DNA from 4 places in the Brevibacillus antibioticus genome. Region 1 is predicted to be linked to each of the others. Evidence: riboswitches for the same ligand, from Rfam matches in the RefSeq annotation. Region 1 holds a riboswitch; each other region holds the start of a gene.
The links. A riboswitch is a leader RNA that binds a small molecule or an ion and turns the genes downstream of it on or off. The one in region 1 is predicted to bind S-adenosylmethionine.
Positions count from the first base shown of each region.

Region 2: it holds a riboswitch for S-adenosylmethionine, as region 1 does, so the genes downstream of both, metH (methionine synthase) here and E8L90_RS25245 (BMP family lipoprotein) in region 1, are expected to answer to the same signal.
Region 3: it holds a riboswitch for S-adenosylmethionine, as region 1 does, so the genes downstream of both, E8L90_RS04520 (homoserine dehydrogenase) here and E8L90_RS25245 (BMP family lipoprotein) in region 1, are expected to answer to the same signal.
Region 4: it holds a riboswitch for S-adenosylmethionine, as region 1 does, so the genes downstream of both, E8L90_RS02295 (pyridoxal phosphate-dependent aminotransferase) here and E8L90_RS25245 (BMP family lipoprotein) in region 1, are expected to answer to the same signal.

Region 1 is NZ_SZNK01000001.1:5,210,045-5,216,133, reverse strand. It holds gene E8L90_RS25255 (ABC transporter permease) at 1-926, opposite strand, end outside; gene E8L90_RS25250 (ABC transporter ATP-binding protein) at 901-2,430, opposite strand; gene E8L90_RS25245 (BMP family lipoprotein) at 2,536-3,564, opposite strand; SAM riboswitch class I at 3,765-3,894, opposite strand; gene E8L90_RS25240 (methyl-accepting chemotaxis protein) at 4,166-5,641, opposite strand; gene E8L90_RS25235 (DUF3298 and DUF4163 domain-containing protein) at 5,789-6,089, shown strand, end outside.
Region 2 is NZ_SZNK01000001.1:2,561,313-2,567,401, reverse strand. It holds gene E8L90_RS11800 (YcdB/YcdC domain-containing protein) at 1-1,260, shown strand, start outside; gene E8L90_RS11795 (YjcZ family sporulation protein) at 1,329-1,436, opposite strand; SAM riboswitch class I at 1,650-1,751, shown strand; gene metH (methionine synthase) at 1,869-5,315, shown strand; gene E8L90_RS11785 (bifunctional homocysteine S-methyltransferase/methylenetetrahydrofolate reductase) at 5,348-6,089, shown strand, end outside.
Region 3 is NZ_SZNK01000001.1:903,601-909,689, forward strand. It holds gene zwf (glucose-6-phosphate dehydrogenase) at 1-440, shown strand, start outside; gene E8L90_RS04505 (Gfo/Idh/MocA family protein) at 465-1,454, shown strand; gene E8L90_RS04510 (cyclase family protein) at 1,476-2,117, shown strand; gene E8L90_RS04515 (DinB family protein) at 2,135-2,650, shown strand; cobalamin riboswitch at 2,676-2,881, shown strand; gene E8L90_RS31055 (hypothetical protein) at 3,041-3,175, shown strand; SAM riboswitch class I at 3,270-3,376, shown strand; SAM riboswitch class I at 3,442-3,553, shown strand; gene E8L90_RS04520 (homoserine dehydrogenase) at 3,640-4,905, shown strand; gene E8L90_RS04525 (CapA family protein) at 4,943-6,089, opposite strand, start outside.
Region 4 is NZ_SZNK01000001.1:501,383-507,471, reverse strand. It holds gene E8L90_RS02305 (aminotransferase-like domain-containing protein) at 1-566, opposite strand, end outside; gene E8L90_RS02300 (hypothetical protein) at 762-1,232, opposite strand; gene E8L90_RS02295 (pyridoxal phosphate-dependent aminotransferase) at 1,381-2,562, opposite strand; SAM riboswitch class I at 2,645-2,759, opposite strand; gene E8L90_RS02290 (MFS transporter) at 2,820-4,067, opposite strand; gene moaC (cyclic pyranopterin monophosphate synthase MoaC) at 4,071-4,553, opposite strand; gene E8L90_RS02280 (methylated-DNA--[protein]-cysteine S-methyltransferase) at 4,721-5,260, shown strand; gene E8L90_RS02275 (2OG-Fe(II) oxygenase) at 5,253-5,966, shown strand; gene E8L90_RS02270 (SPL family radical SAM protein) at 5,979-6,089, shown strand, end outside.

The sequences.
Region 1 (6,089 bases):
ATGGCCCCTGTCTGAAAAGCAGCAAGCAGGATCGAAGTCACAATGATGCCAAGTGGGTGCGAGTTCGCAAGCAGAGCTGCCATCAGGCCCGTCCAGGCGAAGCCCGGTACAGTCAGCGCCCCGTCCACAAAGCGATAGTGCGCCCCCATTACCTCGACTGTTCCCGCCAAGCCAGCCAAGCCACCACTGGCAAACATCCCGGTCAGCATCACCCGAATCCGATTAATTCCTCCGTATTGAGCAAACAGCGAGTTTTGACCCAGCATCTTCACTTCATAGCCAAATGGGGTAAAACGAAGGACCCAGAACAACAGCAGCGCTGCAACGATCGCAAACAAAAACCCTGCATGTACGCTCATCCCTGCAAACAGCTTCGGAAGCCAAGCACTTTTCTCCAGCATGACGGTCTGTGCCAGAGCCGCAGAGCCCGAACGATCCCGGAATGGCTCTGTCACGAGAAAACTCGCAAACAATACCGCGATGTAGTTAAAAAGCAACGTAGAGATGAGTAACGGAATACGAAAGCGGGCTTCCATAAAGCCTGGCAACAACGCCCAGAACCCGCCGACCGCCATTCCTGCGAAAATACCCGCCACTATTTTGATCATTCCCGGTGCTGGCAAATAGATCGCAACTAACGCAGCACTTACGGCACCCAGCACCATTTGCCCTTCCGCCCCCAGATTGAATACCCCTGCCCGAAATGCGAGGGAAAGACCCAAGGCAATTAGCATGATAGGCGTAGCTCGCGCTAATGTAGACGTAAAGAAATAAAAACTGCCAAAGGCCCCTTTCCACATTTCCAGGTAGGTGCCCAAGATCGATTCGCCAACTGCAGCAATGACCAGCGCCCCGGTCAACAAGCCGATGACGACAGCCAAGAACGGCTGAACCAATGACTTAGATAGCTCTTTGATTGCTGCCATGAATGCTTCCTCCCGCCATGATCACGCTGATTTTTTCTTCGGTTGCCTCCAGGCGTGAAAGCTCTCCAGCGATTCGCCCTTTATACATGACCAAAATCCTGTCAGACAAGGCGAGAATTTCGGACAACTCGGACGAGACCAGCAAGATCCCGTCTCCCTGATTGCGCTTTTCGATCAGGGCCTGATGGATGTACTCCATGGCACCAATATCCACCCCTCGCGTAGGCTCAGCCGCAATTAAAAACGGGGTCTCATGCCCCAGCTCCCTTGCTACGATCAGCTTTTGCAAATTTCCACCTGACAGATTCCCTGCCAGCTCCTGCAATTGTCGGGAGCCTGTCTTGATGGCAAACTGCTCAACCCAGCCTTTTACGACTTGGCGGAATTTCTCCCGCAAAACGACGCCGCGGCGGTTGTAAGCAGGCTTTCGCTGATAACCCATCAACGCATTTTCCTCGACGCTTGAGAGTTTGGCTGTTCCCCACAGGTACCGATCCTCCGGAATATGCGCCAAGCCAGCATCCCGAATGGTGGCTACTGATTTGTTCGTCACGTCCTTGCCGCCTAACCGCACCGTGCCCTCTAGTGCCGCTCGCAAACCACTGATCGCTTGCAGCAGCTCGGATTGTCCATTCCCGGAAACGCCTGCAATTCCTACGATTTCCCCGTGGTGTACGGTAAAGCTGACTTGATCGAGCAGAGTCTGCTTTTCTCGAACCGAGAGATTCTCCACCTGTAACAAGGGGCCTTTATCCAGAGGAACTCGCTCAGCTAGCTCCTGCAATTCTCGTCCGACCATCAATCTTGCCAAATCATCCGCATTTGTCTCATTCCGCGAAACCGTTCCCGTCACTTTGCCTCCGCGCAGTACCGTAATACGATCGGCTACCTCCATGACTTCCTGCAACTTATGTGTAATCAAAATGACGCTCTTGCCGCTCTTTGCCAAGTTTCGAATCGTTTGCAGCAGGTCGCGTACCTCCAGCGGGGTAAGGACAGCGGTCGGCTCGTCCAACACGATAATATCCGCTCCCTGATACAGGACCTTCAGAATTTCGACCCGTTGCTGTTCCCCAATCGAGCAATTCGCTACCTTGGCCTGCGGATGTATCGGAATGCGATACTGCTCACTCAGCGCCCGCACCTTGTCCTCCGCGTCATTTCTTTTGAAAAAACCCGCCTGCTTCGGCTCATATCCAATCACGATATTTTCAGTCACACTGAATTCTCCGAAGAGCATAAAGTGCTGGTGAACCATCCCAATTCCATTTCGAATGGCGTCCTCTGGTCCGCGAAAAACAACTGGCTTGCCGTTTAACAGAATCTCTCCCGATGTAGGCTGCTCCATCCCGTACAGCATCCGCATCAGTGTCGTTTTGCCCGCTCCATTTTCCCCGACAACCGCGTGGACTTCTCCTGCTGCCAGTGAGAACGACACCTTGTCGTTGGCGGTAAAATCTCCGTACTTCTTGGTCATGGCCCTCATTTCCAAGCGATCGGTCATTCCCACTCCCTCATTTCTGTACGTCCTTTTATGAAAATAGAAGACCGACTACACAGCCGTAGTCGGTCACATCCCTCACTGTGCACAAGCTTTTTACGTGCGTGTTTAGAATTTATCTGGTACTTTGCGGGTGCCTGCTACAATCTCATCGCTGATCGCTTTCACTTTATCCACGACTTCTTGTCCGATAAATGCGTTCAGCGGCGTCTTGCTTTCGTGCGTGACATAGGTTACACCAACACCTTTTTCCTTCAAGCCGTACGCCACTACACCTGGTTTGAACGTTCCTTCTACAAAGGTTTTCACGGTTTCATAAGCTGCCGCGTCAGTTCCTTTCAGTTGGGACAGAACAATATGCTCTGGATCAATCGTCGTACGGTCAACGTCTTGGCCTGCTGTGAAGAAGCCTTTTTCCTTCGCCGCTTCGAAAACGCCGAGGTCGCCTACTGCTGCTGCACCGTTAATGAAGTCAGCGCCTTTAGAGGCTTGGAGCAAAGCCAGTTCCTTCGCTTTTGCCGGGTCAGTAAAGCTTCCTACGTAGTTGACCATCAGCTCTGCTTTTGGATTCGTTGCTTTCAAGCCCTCTTCGAAGCCAACTGTCCATTTTTTCAACTGCGGGATATCAAGAGCAACAACCATACCTACTTTGTTCGTTTTCGTTGCCAAACCTGCTGTTGCTCCCACCAGGTAAGCCGCTTCCTCTTCGCGGAAGGTAACACTGCGAACGTTTGGCAAATCCACTACAGTATCAATAATCGCAAAATTACGGTCAGGATTTTCGGTAGCTACTTTTTTCAATGCATCCTCTGATGTAAAGGAAGATGTGATGATCAAGTCATAATTTTCTGCAACAGCCACGCGCAGATTTTCTTCAATCGCTCCATGGTCTGTAGATTCAATCGTTTTCACTTCTGCGCCCAGCTCTTGTGCGGCTTTCTTTGCACCATCATCCATTTGTTGGAAGAACGGATTCACACCGATTTTCTCGGGCAAAATCAAGGCAATTCGCTTTTTCGCCGCGCCCTCTTGTCCTGCTGCTTGTCCCCCTGACTGCTCTGCCGGTGCGCTTGTGCCAGTCGAGCACCCTGTTGCCAATACTGCGAATGTCGTTAATGCCAGCAATAACTTCTTCATGATGTATCTCTCCCTATCCGAACTTTACGTTTTTCTTTATCCTATTAGGTAATGTACGGCTTTTTATCCATTTTTTCAATACTATTTACGAATATTCTCTTATAGAATTAATTTATCGTTCGTTTATTCCTCCTCATCTTTTACAAATACAACAAAAAAACTCTCCCCGGAGGAAGAGTTTGCGTACGAAGCCGTTCTCTTCCTCATCTGTCAAAACCATCGTACATCGTACAGGTTTTGCAGGAATTGGCACCTTTCTGTTCATGCATAGACATGATCAGTGGTTGCCGGGCATCATCGGGCCAGTCCCTCCGCCGCTCTTGATAAGGTAGGTGAATGTATTTAGTTACAATGAAATTCATTCTAGCAGAACAGTTCGAAAATGCAATTCTTTTTTCTTAATTCCAAACACTTCTAAAAGTAAATCGAAGTTTAAAAAGTCGTCTTTTCAGCACCGAAAAATTGGCGAGAACCTGAAGAAGGAGGAGCGGAGTGTAGGGGACCTACATGAGCACCGGACTTCGAAGGTGAACGTCAATTTCGATGCCGAATCAGCTTTCAGAACTACTTCGTGATCAAAAGACGACTTTTTAAACAACCTCTAATTTACGTGAAAGGTTTGCTGGAGGCGATGAGACAACGTATTCAGCTCGCCCAGCTCTTCCGTAATCTCACGCACTTTTTGATGCTGGTTTTCTGCTGTCGCAAACAGCTCTTCTAGGTTGGCTACGGATTCCTCGGTTACAGCTGTAATGGTCGACATCTCGATGGCAACCTCACCGGAACGCACTTTTACCCGGTCCATGCTGGAGCTTACTTGATCAGCTGCTTGCAGGAAGGCCATCATACCGGCACGCACTGCTTCGATGGAGGCCACTGTTTTCACAGCCAGCTCTTGGCCTTTTGCAACAGACACTTCCCCGTTGCTCATATGCTGCACCGCATTCTCACTTTCCTGATGGAGTGACTTGAGAATGTCGGTAATCTCCTGCGTAGCTGTCGCGCTTTGTTCTGCCAGCTTGCGTACCTCATCCGCTACAACCGCAAATCCCCGTCCATGCTCGCCTGCACGAGCCGATTCAATCGCCGCATTCAGTGCCAAGAGATTCGTTTGTGTCGCGATCTGATTAATAGCGCCGACAATTTCCTCTACGCGATTCGCCTGTCGATTGAGCTGGTGAATCGTAGAGGCTGCTACATTGACTGCCTGCACAATTTGCTCCATCTGCGAGGACAGCTCGTTCATCATCTGAACGCTTTCTGACAGACGACGGTTGTTTTGTTGCGATTCCGTTTTCATTGCGTTGGTCTGTGTTGTGACTGCCTCGATTTCCTGGTCGATAGATTGAACCTCTTCTTCAATCTTCACCGTAGAATTCGCCTGCGATTCCATGCCTGTGGCGACTTCCTTGAAGGCTACCATCATTTCATCTGTATTGCGCTTCGTACCTTCTGCGTGCTCGTGCACATGATCGCTTGTACGATCCAGTTGCTCCGTCATTTGCTGGATGTTCAAAAGCATCTCTCCCAGACGGCGCTCCTTCTCTTCCGCTTCCTGCCTTGCGTCATGAGCTTTTCGCAAGGAGGTTTGTCCAGCGAGACATAGATACGTTACGGCTCCCATCATCATGAGAATCGTGACAATACGCATAAGCAAATTGAGCTCCGTAAAATCACCATCGAAAATCTCGTAGGTTCCCGTATAAAACCCGACAATCGTAACGATGATTTGGGCAATTCCCGCTGTTACGACCAGCTTCCAATCTAAATAGGCTGCCAAAAAGCCCATGACGATAAAGGCGAGGAAGGTAATCTCTTGGTAATCGGTAAAGTGATCGAAGGAAATAGCATAAAACATGAGTCCGATTGCTACCAGATAACGAATCACATGACTATCTTTGCGAACGAAGTAATATGGCGAAACAATTAACGTAACCAACAATCCCAAGGACGTCACTTTCCAGAAGTTCACATCCTCTTGGTAGGCAATGAGTCCCGCCATCCACAAATGATTCCATAGGATGAAAATCATAAAGCCTTCTTTGTCAGTCAAAGTATTGCGAACCAATTGAATCATAATTGCCCCCCTTTTTTTGTGTATCGGTTTCTTTCCCCATTATATAGCCAAACCTTTGGCAAATTTGTGAAAAAAGTGAGAACAGCCAAAAACAATTTCGAATAGGCTATTACACAACTCACACGTACAGGAGGCACATGGAGAAAAGTGGAACTGAATCAATTGCCAGCTACTGTGCTGACACGGACGATTAGCCGTCCGAACACCACGATTTACTATCCCCAATTGGCAGGCTTAGCCAACCAGCAAGCGGAAAAAGATATCAACCGGGCGATTTATCAAACGGTTCAAGGATTAATTCACGAGCAACAACGGGTCCAGGTACCGGGAAATACAGAAATGCAAGGAAGCTACGAAATCAAGACAAACGAACGCGGTATTTTCAGCGTCGTGTTGAGCAACTACGCCTACACACCACAAATGGCTCACGGCATGACCTTCCTTGGGT
Region 2 (6,089 bases), 2.6 Mb from region 1:
AGGGATGAAAAGGAAGCAGCGAGCGGGAAAGAGGCAGAGGGAGCAAAAGCCTTGCAGCAAGAGCGACAGTTCCTGAACAAACTGCTCGGGGCGGATAGTGAAAACTATCGGTTAGTGGATGCCAACGATCCAGGGGTGTACCTGCGATATTACAACGGACTGCCAGTGTTGTCTGATGAAATTAGCATAACAACAACTGACTCTGGTCACGTCCGATATCTCAGCAAGGAGCCCGAAACATTCGAGCCGTCGCAGTACCCGGATGTATCGAGTGCTGTGTCAGAAGAGGTAGCCATCAAAGAGCTGAGTGAGCATATGAAGCTTCGATACGTGCAGAATCCGAGAATATGGCCAGAATCAAAGCAAGGGAAGAGGTGGCAACCTATTCTGGAATACACGCCAGCTGTTTCCTTCATGCAAAGAGGACGTGAAGATGGTACGGAGTGGCATATCGACGCGACCAGTGGCAAGATTATGTATGGAACGGGAGATAATGGGCTTGCCTATGATCAGTTGAATACGACGGAAGCACATCCGATCGAATCTCTAAAGGAATACGTCAAGGTTCGCTCCAAGGATGAGGCAAAAGCACTGCTGCAAGCGGAATTTGGCATACAGGTAGATGAATCGACCTATAGAGAGAGTGAGAGTATCCGCGAGGGGCGCAAGGAATACGTCTGGAATGATAAAAATGACAAGTATATCGGCGTAGAAGTCATTGCAGAAACAGGCAGTGTCGTCGGGCTGGGATCACCGCGTTCTGATACAGCGGTGACAGTCAAACGCGAGCAAGCGGAAGAGGCTGCACTCGCCTTTCTGCATAAATACGTCGATCCTGGCGTAAAAGAGGTGCAATTAGCACAAGTCATACAGCCAGCCGAAGCGAATCCTGTGTCATCGGGCGAATGGGAATTCAGATATTTTATGAGCAAGGATGGCATTCCTGTACAGGATCGCGAGCAAAAAGCGGCTTATTCGGTAACAGTTGATCCGTCTTCTGGCAAAGTGACAAAGTTTCATAACTTCAGAATGACGCACGAGTTGGTGGAGCTTCCAGCATCCGACAGGATCGTTTCGAAAGACAAGGCTGTTGAAGAGTATTTACGCGTCATGCCTCTAAAGCTGGTTTATTTGATGAAAGATGTGGATGGGCAAAAATTAGCTCAACCAAAGCTGGCGTATGTGCCGTGGAGTGACGAAGAGCGGGCGATTAAATTTATGACCCTTGATGCCGTGACAGGCAAGTTTATCGCCGACTAAAACGAAAAAAAGGCTATCCCGCAGCCATTCTTGATGGCTTTTGGGATAGCCTTTTTTTAAACACTTATCTAACAGTCGTCACACGAGCACCCAATAATTACCAACAGGATAAACAGCACGAGCACGATTGCGAAGCAGTCACCGAAGAATCCGTTTCCGCAGAATGATGTACTCATCTTTGTTTCCCCTCCTTTCCGTTATACTCCAGTCTATACACGAATGCCGATATTGGACTGGGCGGATGCCCAGCTTAGGCAAAAATGGGCGCGTAAGAGGAGAGGCTCCGTAAAAAATAGACAATTCACAATTGACGGGGAGACAAAGGGGGTGTTAAGATACTTGCAAACATTCAAGACATTTCGCAAAACAACTAAATGACAAGTGTACGACTCTTATCCAGAGAGGCAGAGGGACTGGCCTGATGAAGCCTCGGCAACCGGTAAAAATCCGGTGCCAATTCCAGCAAAGCTACGTGCTTTGAAAGATAAGAGGATGTCTCAGGCGTTTTCTTATCTGCTGACAAATCCTCTTCTTTCAAAAGAAGAGGATTTTTTTTTACACCCAATTAGGGAGAATAAGCCGATGTAAGGGAGAAAAGGGGCACGTCAATGAAACCAACCTTTCGCGAACAGCTTTCCCGGAAAATTCTGATTCTGGACGGTGCAATGGGCACCATGCTTCAACAAGCGAACCTGACTGCTGATGATTTCGGCGGTGAAGCCTATGATGGCTGTAATGAACTCCTGAACCTGACCAGACCAGATGTGATCCGTTCCATTCACGAGAAATATTTAGAGGCGGGCGCAGACATCGTCGAGACAAATACGTTTGGTGCTGCTTCCATCGTTTTGGCTGAGTACGATGTGCCAGAAAAAGACCTTGAGATCAATATAGCGGCAGCTCGCTTGGCCAGAGAAGCGGTGGATGCCTATTCCACAAAGGAGTGGCCGCGTTTTGTAGCAGGTGCAATGGGACCTACGACCAAAACCCTTTCGTTGACAGGCGGTGTCACTTTCGAAGAACTGATCGAGGCGTATTATCGTCAGGCAAAAGGTTTGATTCTCGGCGGCTCCGATGTTCTTCTTTTGGAAACCTCGCAAGATACGTTGAACGTGAAGGCTGGCGGAATCGGGATTCGCAAAGCTTTTGAAGAGCTTGGACAGGAACTCCCCGTGATGCTGTCAGGTACGATTGAGCCGATGGGCACAACGCTGGCGGGCCAAAACATCGAGGCGTTTTACATCTCCTTGGAACATATAAAGCCAGTCTCCATTGGTCTGAACTGTGCGACTGGACCCGAGTTCATGCGTGATCATCTGCGGACACTATCAGGAATTGCCCAATGTGCGGTCAGCTGTTATCCGAACGCAGGCTTGCCAGACGAGAACGGTCATTACCATGAAACGCCACAGGGACTTGCTTCGAAAATGCGGGCGTTCGCTGAACAGGGCTGGATAAATGTCGCGGGTGGTTGCTGCGGAACAACGCCTGACCATATTCAAGCGATGGCAGAAGCATTGCAAGACTGCAAGCCACGCAGTGCAGCTGTAGAACCGCTGAGCGCGGTCTCCGGGATCGAGGTTGTTTACGTCGAAGATGACAATCGTCCCTTGCTAGTAGGGGAGAGGACCAATGTCATCGGTTCCAAAAAATTTCGTGAAATGATTGCAGCCGGTCACTATGAAGAAGCATCTGATATTGCCCGAGCCCAAGTAAAACGCGGCGCACACGTCATCGATATATGCTTGGCTGACCCCGACCGTGATGAATACGAAGATATGGGAAAATTCCTACAGTTCATCGCAAAAAAAGTAAAAGCCCCCCTCATGATCGACTCGACAGATGCCAAGGTCATGGAGCTGGGACTTCGCTATTCGCAAGGGAAGGCCATTCTCAACTCGATTAACTTAGAAGACGGCTTGGAGCGATTTGAGGAAGTGGTTCCACTTATTCACAAGTTCGGTGCCTCCGTTGTCGTTGGAACGATTGAAGAAGCGGGTATGGCGATCACTCGCGAAAAGAAGCTGGAGGTCGCGCAACGCTCGTACGACATTCTTGTCAACCAGTACGGAATAAAGCCACAGGATATTATTTTCGATCCACTCGTCTTTCCAGTAGGGACAGGAGATGAACAATACATCGGCTCTGCAAAGGAAACCGTAGAAGGAATTCGTTTGATCAAACAGGCAATGCCTGCTTGCAAGACGATCCTGGGTGTCAGTAACGTTTCCTTCGGCTTGCCTCCTGCGGGCAGGGAAGTGCTGAATGCGGTCTTCTTATACCACACCACTCTCGCAGGGCTTGATTACGCCATCGTCAACACGGAAAAGCTGGAGCGCTACGCTTCGATACCAGAAGACGAGAGAAAGCTGGCAGAAGCCCTGCTGTTCGAGACGAATGATGAGACATTGGCAGCCTTCACCGAATTTTATCGCCAAAAGAAAAAGGAAGTCAGTGTGGAGGTCTCCTCGTTAACACTCGAAGAACGCTTGGCCCGTTATGTAGTCGAAGGCTCTAAGGATGGTCTGGTGGAAGACTTGAAGCTGGCTCTGGATAAATACACACCGCTCGAGATCATCAACGGTCCGTTGATGGCTGGGATGGAAGAGGTCGGTCGCCTGTTCAACGGCAACCAGCTTATCGTGGCAGAAGTATTGCAAAGTGCGGAAGTCATGAAGGCATCCGTATCGTTTTTAGAGCCGTTCATGGAAAAAAGCGATGCCGCTGCCAAGGGGAAAATCTTGTTGGCGACAGTCAAGGGCGATGTACACGACATCGGAAAAAACCTCGTGGAAATTATTTTGTCAAACAACGGCTACAATGTCGTGAATCTGGGGATCAAGGTACCGCCAGAGCAACTGATTGTCGCATGCAGAGAAGAAAAGCCGGATGCCATCGGTCTGTCTGGACTCTTGGTCAAATCCGCGCAGCAAATGGTCATTACTGCACAAGACCTGCGTGATGCAGGCATTGATATTCCGATGATGGTTGGCGGCGCGGCGTTGACGCGCAAGTTCACATCGAACCGGATCGCACCGGAATACCGCGGAATTGTTTTATATGCAAAAGATGCCATGGATGGTCTGGATCTCGTGAATCGTCTGCAAAATCCGGATGAACGTGATCGTTTGGTAGAGGAACAGCAGCATCTACTGGAAGCAGTCGCAACGGCTCAGCCTGTTGTCGAGGAGAAAAAAGCAACTTTGCCAGCTCGCTCAGCGATCAGCAGAATCGTTCCGATCCATCTGCCGCCAGATTGTGAACGGCATGTCCTGCGACAATACCCGCTCAGCCATCTGCAACCGTATTTGAACCTGCGGATGCTTCTCGGAAAACACCTCGGTGTTCGCGGAAATGTAGATAGATTGATAGAGGAAGGCGACGAGAAGGTACTGGAACTGTACGGCATTGTGGAAGAGCTATTAAATGAAGCGAAGCAAAAAGGAACCATTACGACACACGGTGTGTATCAGTTCTTCCCGGCACAGTCAGATGGCAATGATATTTTGGTCTATGATCCAAAAGACCACAGCAAGCTACTAGAGCGCTTTACGTTCCCGCGTCAGCCGGAAGAACCTCATCTTTGCCTGTCCGACTTTTTGCGACCAGTGGAGAGCAAGGAAATGGATTATGTCGGATTCCTGACGGTAACGGCTGGGGGAGGGATTCGCGAAAAATCTACAGAGCTAAAAGAGCGTGGCGACTACTTGCGCTCTCATGTCCTCCAAGCCTTGGCATTGGAGCTGGCAGAGGCATTTGCTGAGCGAATTCACCACGTCATGCGCGACGTGTGGGGCATCCCGGACCCAGTTGAGATGACGATGCTGGAGCGCTTCGGTGCTAGATATCAGGGTATTCGTGTCTCCTTCGGTTATCCTGCTTGCCCGAACTTAGAGGATCAGGCACAGTTGTTCCGTCTACTGCGTCCAGAGGATATCGGCGTTCAGCTGACAGAGGGCTTCATGATGGAGCCAGAAGCTTCCGTATCAGCAATGGTATTTGCTCACCCTGAAGCACGTTATTTCAACGCAGGTCCATCCATTTTTGAAGTTTAAAAATAAATGAAAATGGGAGAGAAGGGATTGAGTTGACGACGAGAAAGAAAGATTTACGAGCCTATTTGAAAGACCACTTGCTAGTCGGAGACGGTGCGATGGCGACCCAGCTGCACGGGGTGGGCGTCCCCGTTGGCGTCAGCTTTGAGGAGCTGTGTTTGTCCAACCCACGTTTGGTGCATGAAGTTCATACGTCTTACTATCAGGCTGGTGCACGTTTCCTGGAGACAAATACGTATTCTGCCAACCGAGATGCATTAAGCCGTTACGGTCTGGAGCATAAGGTAGCGCGGATTAACCGGCTTGCAGTCGCCATAGCACGGGAAGCCGCACAGGATGATGCTTATGTGGCTGGGAGCATCGGATCGATTTTGGCTGGACGGGTGAAGAAAAAGGTTTTGGACGAATACCGTGATCAGTATGAGGAGCAAGCGATTGCTCTGTTGCATGCTGGCGTAGATGGACTGATTCTGGAGACGTTCGTGGACCTGGAGGAGCTGCTTCTGGCAATCGAGGTAATTCGCCCGCTCACAGATGTACCTGTAATCGCGCAGTTAGCCACTTTGGAAGTAGGACGCACACGTGATGGGTACGCTTTGACAGATGCTTTTTCCGAGCTGAAAGCCGCAGGCGCTGACGTGATCGGACTAAACTGTCGCCTTGGTCCCGCTGAACTCTTACGCTCGTTTGAAAATACAATGATTCCAGAAGATGCACTTTTATCCGTATTCCCGAATGCAGGGCGTCTGGGAATGACTGACGGAGAATACGCTT
Region 3 (6,089 bases), 4.3 Mb from region 1:
AGTTCAAAAATCCGCACGAAAAGCTATACCAGGAGCAAAATGAAACGACATCGCCTAATTTGTTGATTATCAGCGTGAATCCGAACGAAGGTATTGCCTTGCAGGTAAATAGTAAGAATCCGACAAATAGCGGTAAGATTGAGCCGGTGACCGTAGATTTCAGTGCAGGGACAAATGACGTGCCAGAAGCGTACGAGCTGCTCTTGTTCGATGCGCTCCGAGGGGATTCCACCTACTTTGCACATTGGGACGAGGTCCGGCTGTCGTGGGAGTGGGTGACACCGATTTTGGAAGCCTTCGCTGAAAATTTGGTGCCACTCTTTACGTACGAAGCTGGCTCATTCGGACCGAAGGCCGCGGAGCAATTGCTTGCAGCAGACGGATTCGTGTGGTGGCTGGATAAGGTCGAAGAACGAGTGCCAATCACTTCAACAAGATAGAAAAAAGAAAAGGGAGCGGATGAGATGCGATTTGGCGTAATCGGAACGAGCTGGATCACCGAAGAATTTATCCAGGCTGGTCAAAATGTAGAAGGATTTTCTCTTCAGGCTGTATATTCACGTACCTTCGAGCGCGCCAAGGAATTCGCTGAAAAGTACCATGCTCCATTCGCCTATAATAGCTTAGAAGAAATGGTAGCAAGCAAAAATATGGACGCCGTCTATATTGCGAGCCCCAACTCCTGCCACGCGGAGCAAGCGATCCAGTGCATGGACGCGGGGCTGCACGTATTGTGTGAAAAGCCACTGGCTTCCAATACGATTGAGGCAGAAGAAATGATCAAAGCAGCGAATAGAAATGACGTGCTGCTCATGGAGGCTGTCAAATCTACACTGTTGCCCAATTTTTTTGCGATACAAGACAACCTGCACAAGCTGGGAAAAGTACGACGCTTTATTGCTAGCAATTGCCAATATTCCTCTCGCTATGACGCCTACCGCGAAGGGAAGGTTTTACGTGCTTTTGATCCTGCTTTTTCAAACGGAGCCTTGATGGACATCGGTATCTATTGTCTTTATCCATTACTCATCCTTTTTGGCAGACCAGACGATATCAAAGCAGAAGGAATTGTGCTTGATTCTGGAGTGGATGGAGAAGGTAGTATGTTGTTGAAGTATCGAGAGATGGATGCAATCATTAGCTTCTCGAAAATTACGACCTCCTATCAGCCAGCAGAAATTCAAGGGGAGGACGCTACGATGGTGATCGATCGAATCAACCATCTCAAAGAAGTGGACATTCGTTACAGGGACGGGCGAACCGAACACGTAACAAGGCCTCAGACCCCGAAGACCATGCATTATGAAATAAGAGAATTCCTACACTTGGCGAGGAGCGGGGCCAGACAATCTGCAACGAATTCGCATGAAGTTTCCAAAATGACCATGCAGGTCATGGATGAAGCGAGAAGACAGATGGGGATTGTTTTTCCAGCGGATCGAAAAAAACAGTAGGCAAAGGGGAGGGCGTTTGGGATGAAAATGTATGATGTAACCGCCACCGTTTACGAAGGAATGACAGTGTATAAAAACAAGCCAGAAAAGCAACCGAAAATACGTACGGCTACCAGTGGCTATGTAACCGAATCGAGAATCGACATGGATCTTCACACGGGTACCCATGTGGATGCTCCCCTGCACATGGTGAATGCTGGTGATACATTTGAGAGTATTTCATTGGAAAAGCTAGTGGGCAATTGCAAGGTTCTCGATCTCACAGCGGTAGAGGACAGGATCACCCGCTCCGACTTGGAGAGCTTCGATTTGGTGCGAGGAGATTTTGTCCTGTTTAAAACGAAAAACTCTTTTGAAGAGGCGTTCTCTTTTGAATTCATCTTTCTGTCAGAAGAAGGTGCGGAATATATAAGTGAGCTGGGGGTGCGGGGCATTGGTACCGATGCACTTGGAATCGAACGCAGCCAGGAAGGTCACCCCACACATAAAAAATTGTTTGCAGCGGGAGTCATTGTCGTGGAAGGCTTGCGGCTAGCAGAGGTCCCGCCAGGCGAGTATTTTCTGGTAGCTGCACCACTCAAGCTGATCGGCACGGATGCAGCCCCGGCAAGGGTCCTATTGTTTGAAGGCTTACATAGTAACTTGTCTATTGAAACTGAATGACGAGGAGTGGGAAACATATGCTCAGACGACCAGAGCGCGATGAATACGCTGCTTATTTTGACTATTACATGGGTCTTGTACCGGAGGGGGAGCTCCAAACGATCCTCACGCAGCAAGGAGAGAGGATCGTCGCGTTAGTTTCGTCCCTTGCCCCCGAACAAGTTGATTATCGGTATGCGCCAGGCAAATGGACGGTTAAAGAGGTGTTGGGTCATCTCATCGATGCAGAACGAATCATGAGCTATCGCCTGCTGAGAATCGCGAGAGGAGATCAGACACCCCTCGTCGGTTTTGATGAGAATGCTTTTGTTGAAAACGGGTGTTTTCAGCTAAGAGACCTGTCTGATTTACTGGAAGAGTATAAGGCTGTCCGTGCTTCCACCATCGCGCAGGTGCGAGGAATCTCGCCAGAAGCGTGGTTGCGTACAGGACTTGCCAACGGAAACAAGCTATCTGCAAGGACATTGGCCTATGTGATTGCTGGACATGAAGCTCACCACACTAGCATTTTGATAGAACGGTACTTCGGGTAAGGTAACGTAGCAGTGAGAATAGACAATTTCATAGGTGGAAACAGGTTCCTTAGGGCGTAACCAACTCGCCACAAGGATAATAGGGAAGCTCGGTGCAAATCCGACACGGTCCCGCCACTGTAAGAGGGGAGTCAGCGTCCAACAAGCCACTGGTCTATCAAAATAGACGGGGAAGGCGACGCGAAACGATGATCCCATAGTCAGGAGACCTGCCTGTTTCGACAACACTGATAGACCTACGGGAGATAGGGAGGTGTTAGAGATGGCTTGCAAAAAACAGCGAGTGGACAAGTACGTCCCTCCTTTTCTGGCATTTTCTAACGATCGTCACGGTCGAGCGGAAAATGCTCTTTTTATTTTGGGCAGGATAAAAGAAGAGGAGGGCGTGCGATGATTCAACTTTTCATTTGCCAATGGTGCGGATATGTTGAGGAAAAAGAGATACCTAAGGAAGGCCAGGAGGGCGTGTTTCATTGCGCTTGCTGCAGTATGGAAGAGGTGGAAAGCCTGTTCATCCACAATTGAAAGCCTTGCCAAATTAGCTTGCAATCAGAAAAGAAAGAATTTTGTTGACGCTTGCCTTGGAATTTCTTAGAATAAAGCTCAACAGCATAAATAGTTCTTATCCAGAGAGGTGGAGGGTCTGGCCCGATGAAGCCCGGCAACCGTTGCATATGGCAATAAGGTGCCAATTCCTGCGAGACGTTTCGTCTCGAAAGATAAGAAGCGGGTTACTCCATTAGTAGATGAACCTTCTTCTTAGCGAAGAAGGTTTTTTTAATTTCATATTTTCTTTATCCAGAGAGGTGGAGGGACTGGCCCGATGAAGCCCGGCAACCGTCACGCATATTTTGTGACAAGGTGCCAATTCCTGCAGGACATATACGTCCTGGGAGATAAGGAGGGGGAGCATTAGCTGCTAACAAGCCTTCTTCTTATCGAAGATGGCTTTTCTTTTTATCTAAAACTCGGGGTATGGGGTGGTCAGGATGAGTACAGAAGTGGTACGCGTGGGATTATTGGGATTGGGAACAGTTGGTGGAGGCGTAATCAAAACGATCCGTTCGCAACAGGAGAAGCTGGCTTCTCGTCTGGGAAAACGAATTGAGATCGTCAAGGCATTGGTGCGTGACTCGGAAAAAGAGCGGGCGGTTCATGTCGACCCTGCTTTACTGACAACTGACTTTGAGGATGTATTGAGAAGCGATGTGGATATCGTGGTGGAGGTCATGGGTGGTGTAGAACCTACCTATGACTACGTCCGTGCTTTAATTGAAAAGGGCTGCCATGTGGTAACTGCGAATAAAGAGCTCCTGGCGAAAAAAGGAACAGAGCTAGTCGATTTGGCCAATCAGTATCAAGTGCATCTTGCTTATGAAGCGAGTGTGGCAGGGGGCATCCCGATCTTGAGCGTGCTCCGGCAGTTCCTTCGCACGAACGATATCCAAGGTGTTCGCGGTATTCTCAACGGAACAACGAACTTCATTTTGACGAAAATGGAAGCAGAGCAGCTCTCATACCAAGAGGTGCTCAAGCAAGCGCAGGAGCTGGGCTATGCGGAAGCAGACCCTCGTTCGGATGTAGAAGGCTTTGATGCGATGTATAAATTGTATATCTTGACACAGCTTGTTTATGGAGAAGCGCTGCCTTTAGCGGATGTTGTTCGCAAAGGGATTGCAGATTTGTCAGCGGGTCACATTCGGATTGCGAGCGAGTTGGGGTACCGGATCAAGCTGATCGCGCAGGCTTATCAAGCCGAACAAGAAATTCGCCTATCTGTTGAACCAACCATGCTTCCACTGAGCCATCCGTTGGCGCAAATCCACGACGCATTTAATGCTGTCCAGCTATCCGGTAACATCGTGGGAGACTTGTTGTTTACAGGAAGAGGGGCAGGAGAGCTCCCCACAGCGAGTGCAGTCGTGGAGGATTTGGCCTATTTATTGACACAGCCATTCACACCGCATCCTACCTGGAAAGAAAAAACGGCTGACAAAGCTGGAGTCACGGTGGACTCGGCAGAACACGTCCTCTGTTATCTTGAGGGCTCGTGTCATACTGCTACGCCAGATCGTGTCTTGCATTTCCTCGAGCAAGTAGGAGTGAACGTTCATAAATTAAAAGTCCAATTCGATTTGGGGGGCGTCTTGCGCGCAGGTTTGATCGTGACAGGAATCAGTGAAGAGCATGAGTCCTTATTGAAAAATGATTTTGGCTTAGAAGTACGATGCTTCCCCATTATCGAATCTGCGTAAGTAAGAGGAATAATAAGAAGAAAAGCCGTATTTCTAGTTACCTGGAAACACGGCTTCTTTTGTCAGGGGCAGTCTCCACTGCTTTTGCACGCGGCTGCACACGCCCGTCACTTTGTATCTCGACACTCTCAGAAATGGATTCAATGCGTTTTAGTAGGGCAGCGCCATTGCTTTCATTCATCGGTACAGCTTGTCCCAATTCTGCGTGAAACGGAAGCATCGTCAGCTCACAATCACCACTTTTCGTGCAGGTTGCTTGCAGGACCATCGTTTCCCAAGTCTTGGGTTCGGTTGATCGTGTGAAAATGAAATTGCCGAGACTGTACGCAATCCATTTGTCGTTGTATCGTTCAAAACCTTGAAGGACGTGAGGATGACCGCCGACAATCAAATCTGCACCAGCATCGATGTAGGCACGAGACAGCTCTTTTTGATGATCGATAGGATAATCGTAGCGTTCCTTGCCCCAGTGTGAAATCACCACGACGAGATCCGCTTGATTGTTTGCTTCACGGATCGCTTTCACTGCCAATGTAGGATCATAGGAAGCGGCCATACCTGGCTGGGAATCACCTGCAAACCAGCTCGTTTCGGGAATGACCCTGCTGAAACCGAGAATCGCGATCTTGATGCCGTTCTTTTCTATGAATATAGGCGAATAGGCACGGCTAGCATCCTTACCGGCGCCGACGTATTGAATCCGGTTTTCATCCAAAGCGTCAAAAGTATCCAGCAACCCGGGAACTCCTTGGTCCATGGAGTGATTATTGGCGAGATTTACCACATCAATCCCAGCGTTTTTCATGGCAGGGACAGCAAGTGGCGATGACTTGTAGACATAATCCTTGTTCTGAGCAGGAACACCTGTGGCGGTGATCGGCGTCTCCAAATTGGCAATGGTGATATCATCTTGCAAAAAAAGCGAGCTTACATGTTTGTATGGGTAGTCATAGCTGTTTGCGAGTAGGGTTTTCTCAACATTTCCTGACATCATGATGTCACCGACAAAGGTGAGCTGCACGGAAGTCTTTTGGTTTGCGGTATGATCAGGAGCAGGCGGCGTGTACGGGTTGGCATGTTCTCTATCCATAGCTGTTTGGAATAGGTAGTAGGTTCCGACGACGAAGATGGCCAACACACTAAATAAGAGCGTGCTCTTTCCGGCACGTACCCATTTTTTGCGT
Region 4 (6,089 bases), 4.7 Mb from region 1:
CGAAGCAAGCCGAGACGGCGTTCGAGGCTCCATACCTTTCCTGTCGGATTGGCAAAGGTAGGAATGACGTACACCATTTTCGGGCGATACTGGGCTATTTTTTTCGCCAGATCATCCAAATCCATCCCATCGGCGTCACCGTCTACATGGATCGCTTTGATTCCCCGGAATTGAAATAACTGAACGGCTGCCAAATAAGTAGGATTTTCAACGAGAACGACATCGCCTTCGTCTAAATATACACGGCACAGCAAGTCTACTGCTTGCTGAGAGCCCGTAGTGATGATCATATTATCTACACCGACGTTCATATGCTTTTGCTTCATGCGGGATGCAATCCACTCACGAAGCGGTACGTATCCATCAGTCAATCCATATTGAAGAGCTTTTGCTCCTTGATCGAACGCACGGTTAAACGCTTCGCGCATCTCTGCGATTGGAAAAGAATCCTCTGCTGGCAGTCCACCTGCGAGCGAGAGCACTTGATTGCCTTGGGTCAGCTTCAAGATTTCCCGGACAGCCGAGGAGGATAGTGCTTCGACAGATTTTGAAAATGAGTACTCCATGTTCCGTTCCCCCTTGATTTTGCTTATCCTTGTTTTATCACTGTCAACAGCGTAAGTCCAATCTTTGCTAGCTATGAGCAGATAGGTTTTGACTATGTCGAGCGGTTGTTCAACCAATAGTCTTCACACACTGCATGCAAAAAACCCCTCTTCGTATCAAACGAAAAGGGGTCCATATGTATGATCTATATACTCCTAAGCAATACGGAACACTCGTGGTTTCTCTGTTTGTGGAAGGAAAGAGAGATCGACATGATTAGACGCTTCTTCCATACCGATATCGCTTGCCAACAGCAATGCCTCTTCCTGGAAGGTCGGCGTACAGCTGCCTTCATTCAGTTCACAGAGTCGCTTCAATCGCTTCAGTCTTTCTGCTGACTTCTCTACTCTCATGCATTCGTTCGTCAGCTCACATACGTTGACGTGACGAGCATCAGCGATCATGCTGATATCATTCACATGAACAATCAGCCTTTTGCCTTCTTCCGTAACAAATCCGATCGAGCAAAAATGCGCACCTGACATTTCCAAACGAGTGAGAACAGCATTGGCGTAAACTTCTCCCGTCCGCAAGCGAATCTGGCCTGCTTCAATGGCTCCGCCGATTTTTCGCTCGTTGGCGATCACCGTATACATATCCGTGTAACCGTTAATCTGATAGCGCATGGTACCCTCCCGCTCTCGATGAGACTAATTATCATTAACAATGACATCGTATAATGAAAATCATTATCTGTCAATAATGAGAATGATTTTTATTCTAGAAGAAAAAGCCACACTCCATATATGGTAGTGTGGCCAATTTGACTCGCTTTTATTTTGTTTTCGTAAATAACCCTAACCGCTCGATTCGCTGGACCGCTTCCGCGAGACGCTCTTCATTGGATAGCAAAGCCGCTCGCACATAGCCCTCACCTGTCGGACCAAAGCCATTCCCCGGTGCTACGACGACATGCGCTTTTTCCAAAAGCAGGTCAGAGAACTCCACGGATGTGAAGCCGCTGGGAACTGGAAGCCAAGCAAAAAACGAACCTTGAGATGGCGGAGCCTGCCAGCCAATCCGATGCAGATTGGAGTAGAGGGCATTGCGGCGACTTTCGTAGACAGCGACGAGATCGCGGACGCACTGCTGCGAATCCGTCATCGCTTTGGCTGCCGCCATCTGTACCGCTCCGAACAGACTGACAAAGTAATGGTCCTGAATGAGGTTAATCAGACGAACCAGCTCGCGATTACCTACCATGGCACCCACACGCCAGCCTGCCATGTTGTACGTTTTGGACAAGGTATAAAATTCTACGCCCACTTCTTTTGCACCCGGAACCTGCATGAAGCTGACCGGCTTTTTCCCGTCATAGCTGATTGCTCCGTAGGCGAAGTCGTGGCAGACAACGATTTCATGTTTTCGGGCAAAACGAATGGTTTCCTCATAAAACTCCAGTGGTGCGTTGACTGCTGTCGGATTGTTCGGATAGTTAAGAAACATCAGTTTCGCTCGATCCAAATCAGCTTGGGACAGCTGGCTGTAGTCTGGCAAGAAGTCATTTTCCGCCTTCAACGGCATCATGACCATCCGTCCGCCTACGACAGCTACTCCCGACCAATAATCCGGATAGCCTGGGTCTGGAACCAGTGCAACATCGCCTGCGTTCATGAGTACTTGGCAAATCTCTACGAGTCCGGTTTTGCTGCCGAACAAAATCGCTACTTCTTCCTCCGGATCGAGGTCTACATCAAATTCTTGCTTATACCAATGTGCCACTGCCTGCTTCAGTTCCATGCGTCCCTGAAAAGGCGGATATTTGTGATGGAGTGGTTGTGCCGCTTGCGCCTGTAATTCTTCAATAATATGCAGCGGTGTCGGCAAATCGGGATTGCCCTGCCCCAGGTTAATGACGTCATGGCCTTGCGCAATGACCTTGTTTACTTTTGCCACCAGGGTCGCAAAAAACTGGGTAGGGAGTCGATCAATCATATCGGAGGGTTGAATGCGCATCTTTCTTCCATTCCTTTCTTGGGCCAATACAGTAAAACCCCCTTTTTCCATACAGAAAAAGGGGGAGATCAGCTTGGTCACGTCCTTATCTGTCAGGAAATAATCCTGCTGGAATTGGCACAGCATCTGTCCATCACATGGAACAGATCCGCTGCCGGGCTTCATAGGGCCAGTCCCTCCACCTCTCTGAATAAGTCAAACACACGGAATATACTGTTTTTTCGTCTATATCATACTACTTGAGCACGCAAACCGTGTCAAGATGCTTGATTTTGTACCGAAACTTGATGCCTTCTTTTTTGAAAAGATGTGTGGAAAGCGAAGAATGCCACAGACAACAAACACAAGCCTGCCATTACAAACAATAGTCCCTGTGCATGAATCGATTGGAAAATGAAAGCGCCAAGCAATGGTCCGATCATCCGTCCTGCTGATCCAGTCCCTGCAATTAGCCCTTGAATGAAGCCGTCTCGTCCCTTTGGCGTCAACTGTGCAGCTACTGCCGGAACAGCTGGCCACACGAGCATTTCTCCCAGTGTCATGATGAACATACCTGCCACAAAGCCTGCATAAACCGTTGATTGAGACAAAATTAACATCGACAAGGCAAAGATATATGCGCCCAAGAGCATTTGTGCTTTTAGCGTACGGGCAAAGCGTCGAATGACCCATGCGATCAATGGCTGACCAAACAGGATCAAGCCGCCGTTCAGCGTCCACAACAGACTATATTGACGGAGTGAAATCCCCATGGATTGCATGTAGGTCGACAGCACCGTCGTCCATTGTACATAGACAATCCAGCTAATTAATAGCCCCCCGCATAAGAGCAGCAATGCTCCCCATATGACCTTGGCCTCTTGCTGAGGTTCTCGTAGAAGTTCGTCCTCTGCTTGTTCGGGAGTAGTTGTCTGCAATTGACGTTTTTGCTCTGCCAGTTTTAACTGACGCGGCAAAATGAGCATGAACATCGTCAGCACAATTACTTGTGAAATCGCATTTCCGAAAAACGTCCAAGCAAACGAAACACTTGCCAAGAAGCCGCCTAAAGCAGAACCGGCAGCTACACCCACATTGAGGGAGACGTAAATCAGATTGATTGCTTTACGGCCTCCCTCCGGCCATAAAACCACTGCCAGCGCATTCATAACGGGAGAAAGGGATCCACAAAACAATCCATTCAATAATAATAGTAGGACATATACGGTAAAATCTTGTGTAACACCTAAACAGACGGAGATAAGCATTCCGCCGATGGAGCCAACAACAATGGTGCGCATTTTGCCCCAGCGGTCAAACATCATCCCGCCGACAACACTCCCAATCAGGAATGCACCTTGATTTAAAAGCAACAAGAAGCCGGCTACAGTCAGCGGCTTTCCGAGATGGTTATGAATATAGATCGTAACTAGCGGCCAAATACACGCCATTCCGGTAGAAAAAATGACGGCAGCAATCGCCAATAAACGAATGCTGCTCGGGTAGGTTTCCCACTTTTGCCTCATGCCTTACTTCTCTCCCCGATGGAAATCGCCGCTTTTTCCGCCTGTTTTGAATTGCAGACTGGTCGGACCGATTATCATTTCTTTATCCATCGCTTTGCACATGTCATACACCGTCAAAGCCGCTACGCTGACAGCGGTCAACGCCTCCATCTCGACGCCTGTTTTCCCTGTCGTCTTCACGGTTCCTGTAATCGCAAGCGTCGTTTCATCTACAAAAGCAAATTGTATGTCGATGCCAGTCAATGGCAGCGGATGACACATCGGAATGATTTCCCACGTCTTTTTGGCAGCCATGACACCTGCCACCTGCGCAACGGCGAGTACATCGCCCTTTTCGATTCGACCTTCGCGGATTCGGGTGAGGGTTTCAGGTTTCATGCTAATTTGGCTCTCAGCTACTGCCACCCGTTTTGTGACGTCCTTCTCAGATACGTCCACCATCCGCGCTCGATTTTGTTCATTAAAATGTGTTAATTGATCAGTCATACGAGTATCGTTCCTCCTCTATCTCATCCTACCTTACTCCCACCGATGGATAAAAGCAATGGGAATGTAGAGGGTTTCGATATCTTGCTCATCCACTCCCAAAAACGTACAAAGAACAGGTGCTGGAGGTATACTGTGCGTACACAGCTCAAAGGAGGCATTTGGATATGGAAACGATGAAGGATCAGACGGTACGCTGGTCAATGCTTGTGCTTGGTGATTGGACCATTTATTTGGCTGCAACGGCTGCCGGACTTTGTTATGTCGGCTCGGTCAACCAGCCTTTTGCTGAATTGGAAGCGTGGGTTGAAAAGCATCGCCCACAAAGTACGCTGGTGCAAGACGATCCATGGCTAAAGCCTTTTGCAACAGAACTGATGGAGTATTTGCAAGGAACACGCGAGCATTTTTCCACGGATTGCGACTTGTCCGGAACACCTTTTCAGCTCGCTGTCTGGGAGGCACTGCGCCAAATCCCATACGGTCAAACGTCATCGTACACCGACATTGCAAACAGCATTGAAAAGCCTGCTGCTGTTCGTGCTGTCGGTGCCGCAATCGGTGCCAATCCGGTTCTCATTACAGTCCCCTGCCACCGCGTTGTCGGTAAAAACGGTTCACTAACTGGCTATCGGGGAGGACTGCCCATGAAGACAGCTCTGCTTGATCTGGAGAAAAGGACGAATCGGGGTGTGAAGCATGGCTAGTTCACTGACAGAAGGGATCGCAGCACTTGACTGGCATTCCCTGCAACAGGAGTTGAACGAACAAGGGTATGCTGCTTTTCCTTCCTTAATAAGCGCGGATGCGTGCGAAGAATTAATCGCTACGTACGGACAGGATGAGCTTTTTCGCAATACGATCCAGATGGCGCGGTACCGTTTCGGTGAAGGAGAGTACCGCTATTATCAGGCTCCCCTTCCCTCGCTTTTGCAGGAGCTTCGCGAAGGCTTTTATCCGATGCTTGCGAAGACTGCGAATCAGTGGCTGGAAATGCTTGGACGCGAAGCTATCTATCCTGCTACCCTCCCTGAATTTTTGGCGCAATGTCACGATCAGGGTCAACTGCGTTCTACTCCATTGATTTTGAAATACGAAACGGGTGGCTACAATTGTTTACATCAGGATATGTACGGCGAGGTGTTCTTCCCGTTTCAAGTCGTGTTTGCCTTGAATCAGAAGGAGAAGGACTACAACGGCGGAGAATTTCTGCTGATGGAGCAACGACCGCGCGCGCAGAGCCGGGGACATGTGATAACCTTGGATCAAGGCGCAGGCCTGATTTTCCCGACATCCTACCGTCCTGTGCAGGGAACGCGAGGCTACTATAAAAACACGTTGCGCCACGGTGTCAGCACGATTACTTCTGGCACCCGCTACAGCCTCGGAATTATTTTTCATGATGCAAAGTGAGGAACGCCCCATATGAAAAGCATCCTTTCCTATAAAATGCCGAAAACTCTCCTTAATAAAGGAAGCGGATTTCTTGCGGATTACACCCATTCGCTCAATCCGTATACAGGCTGTTCTTTCGCC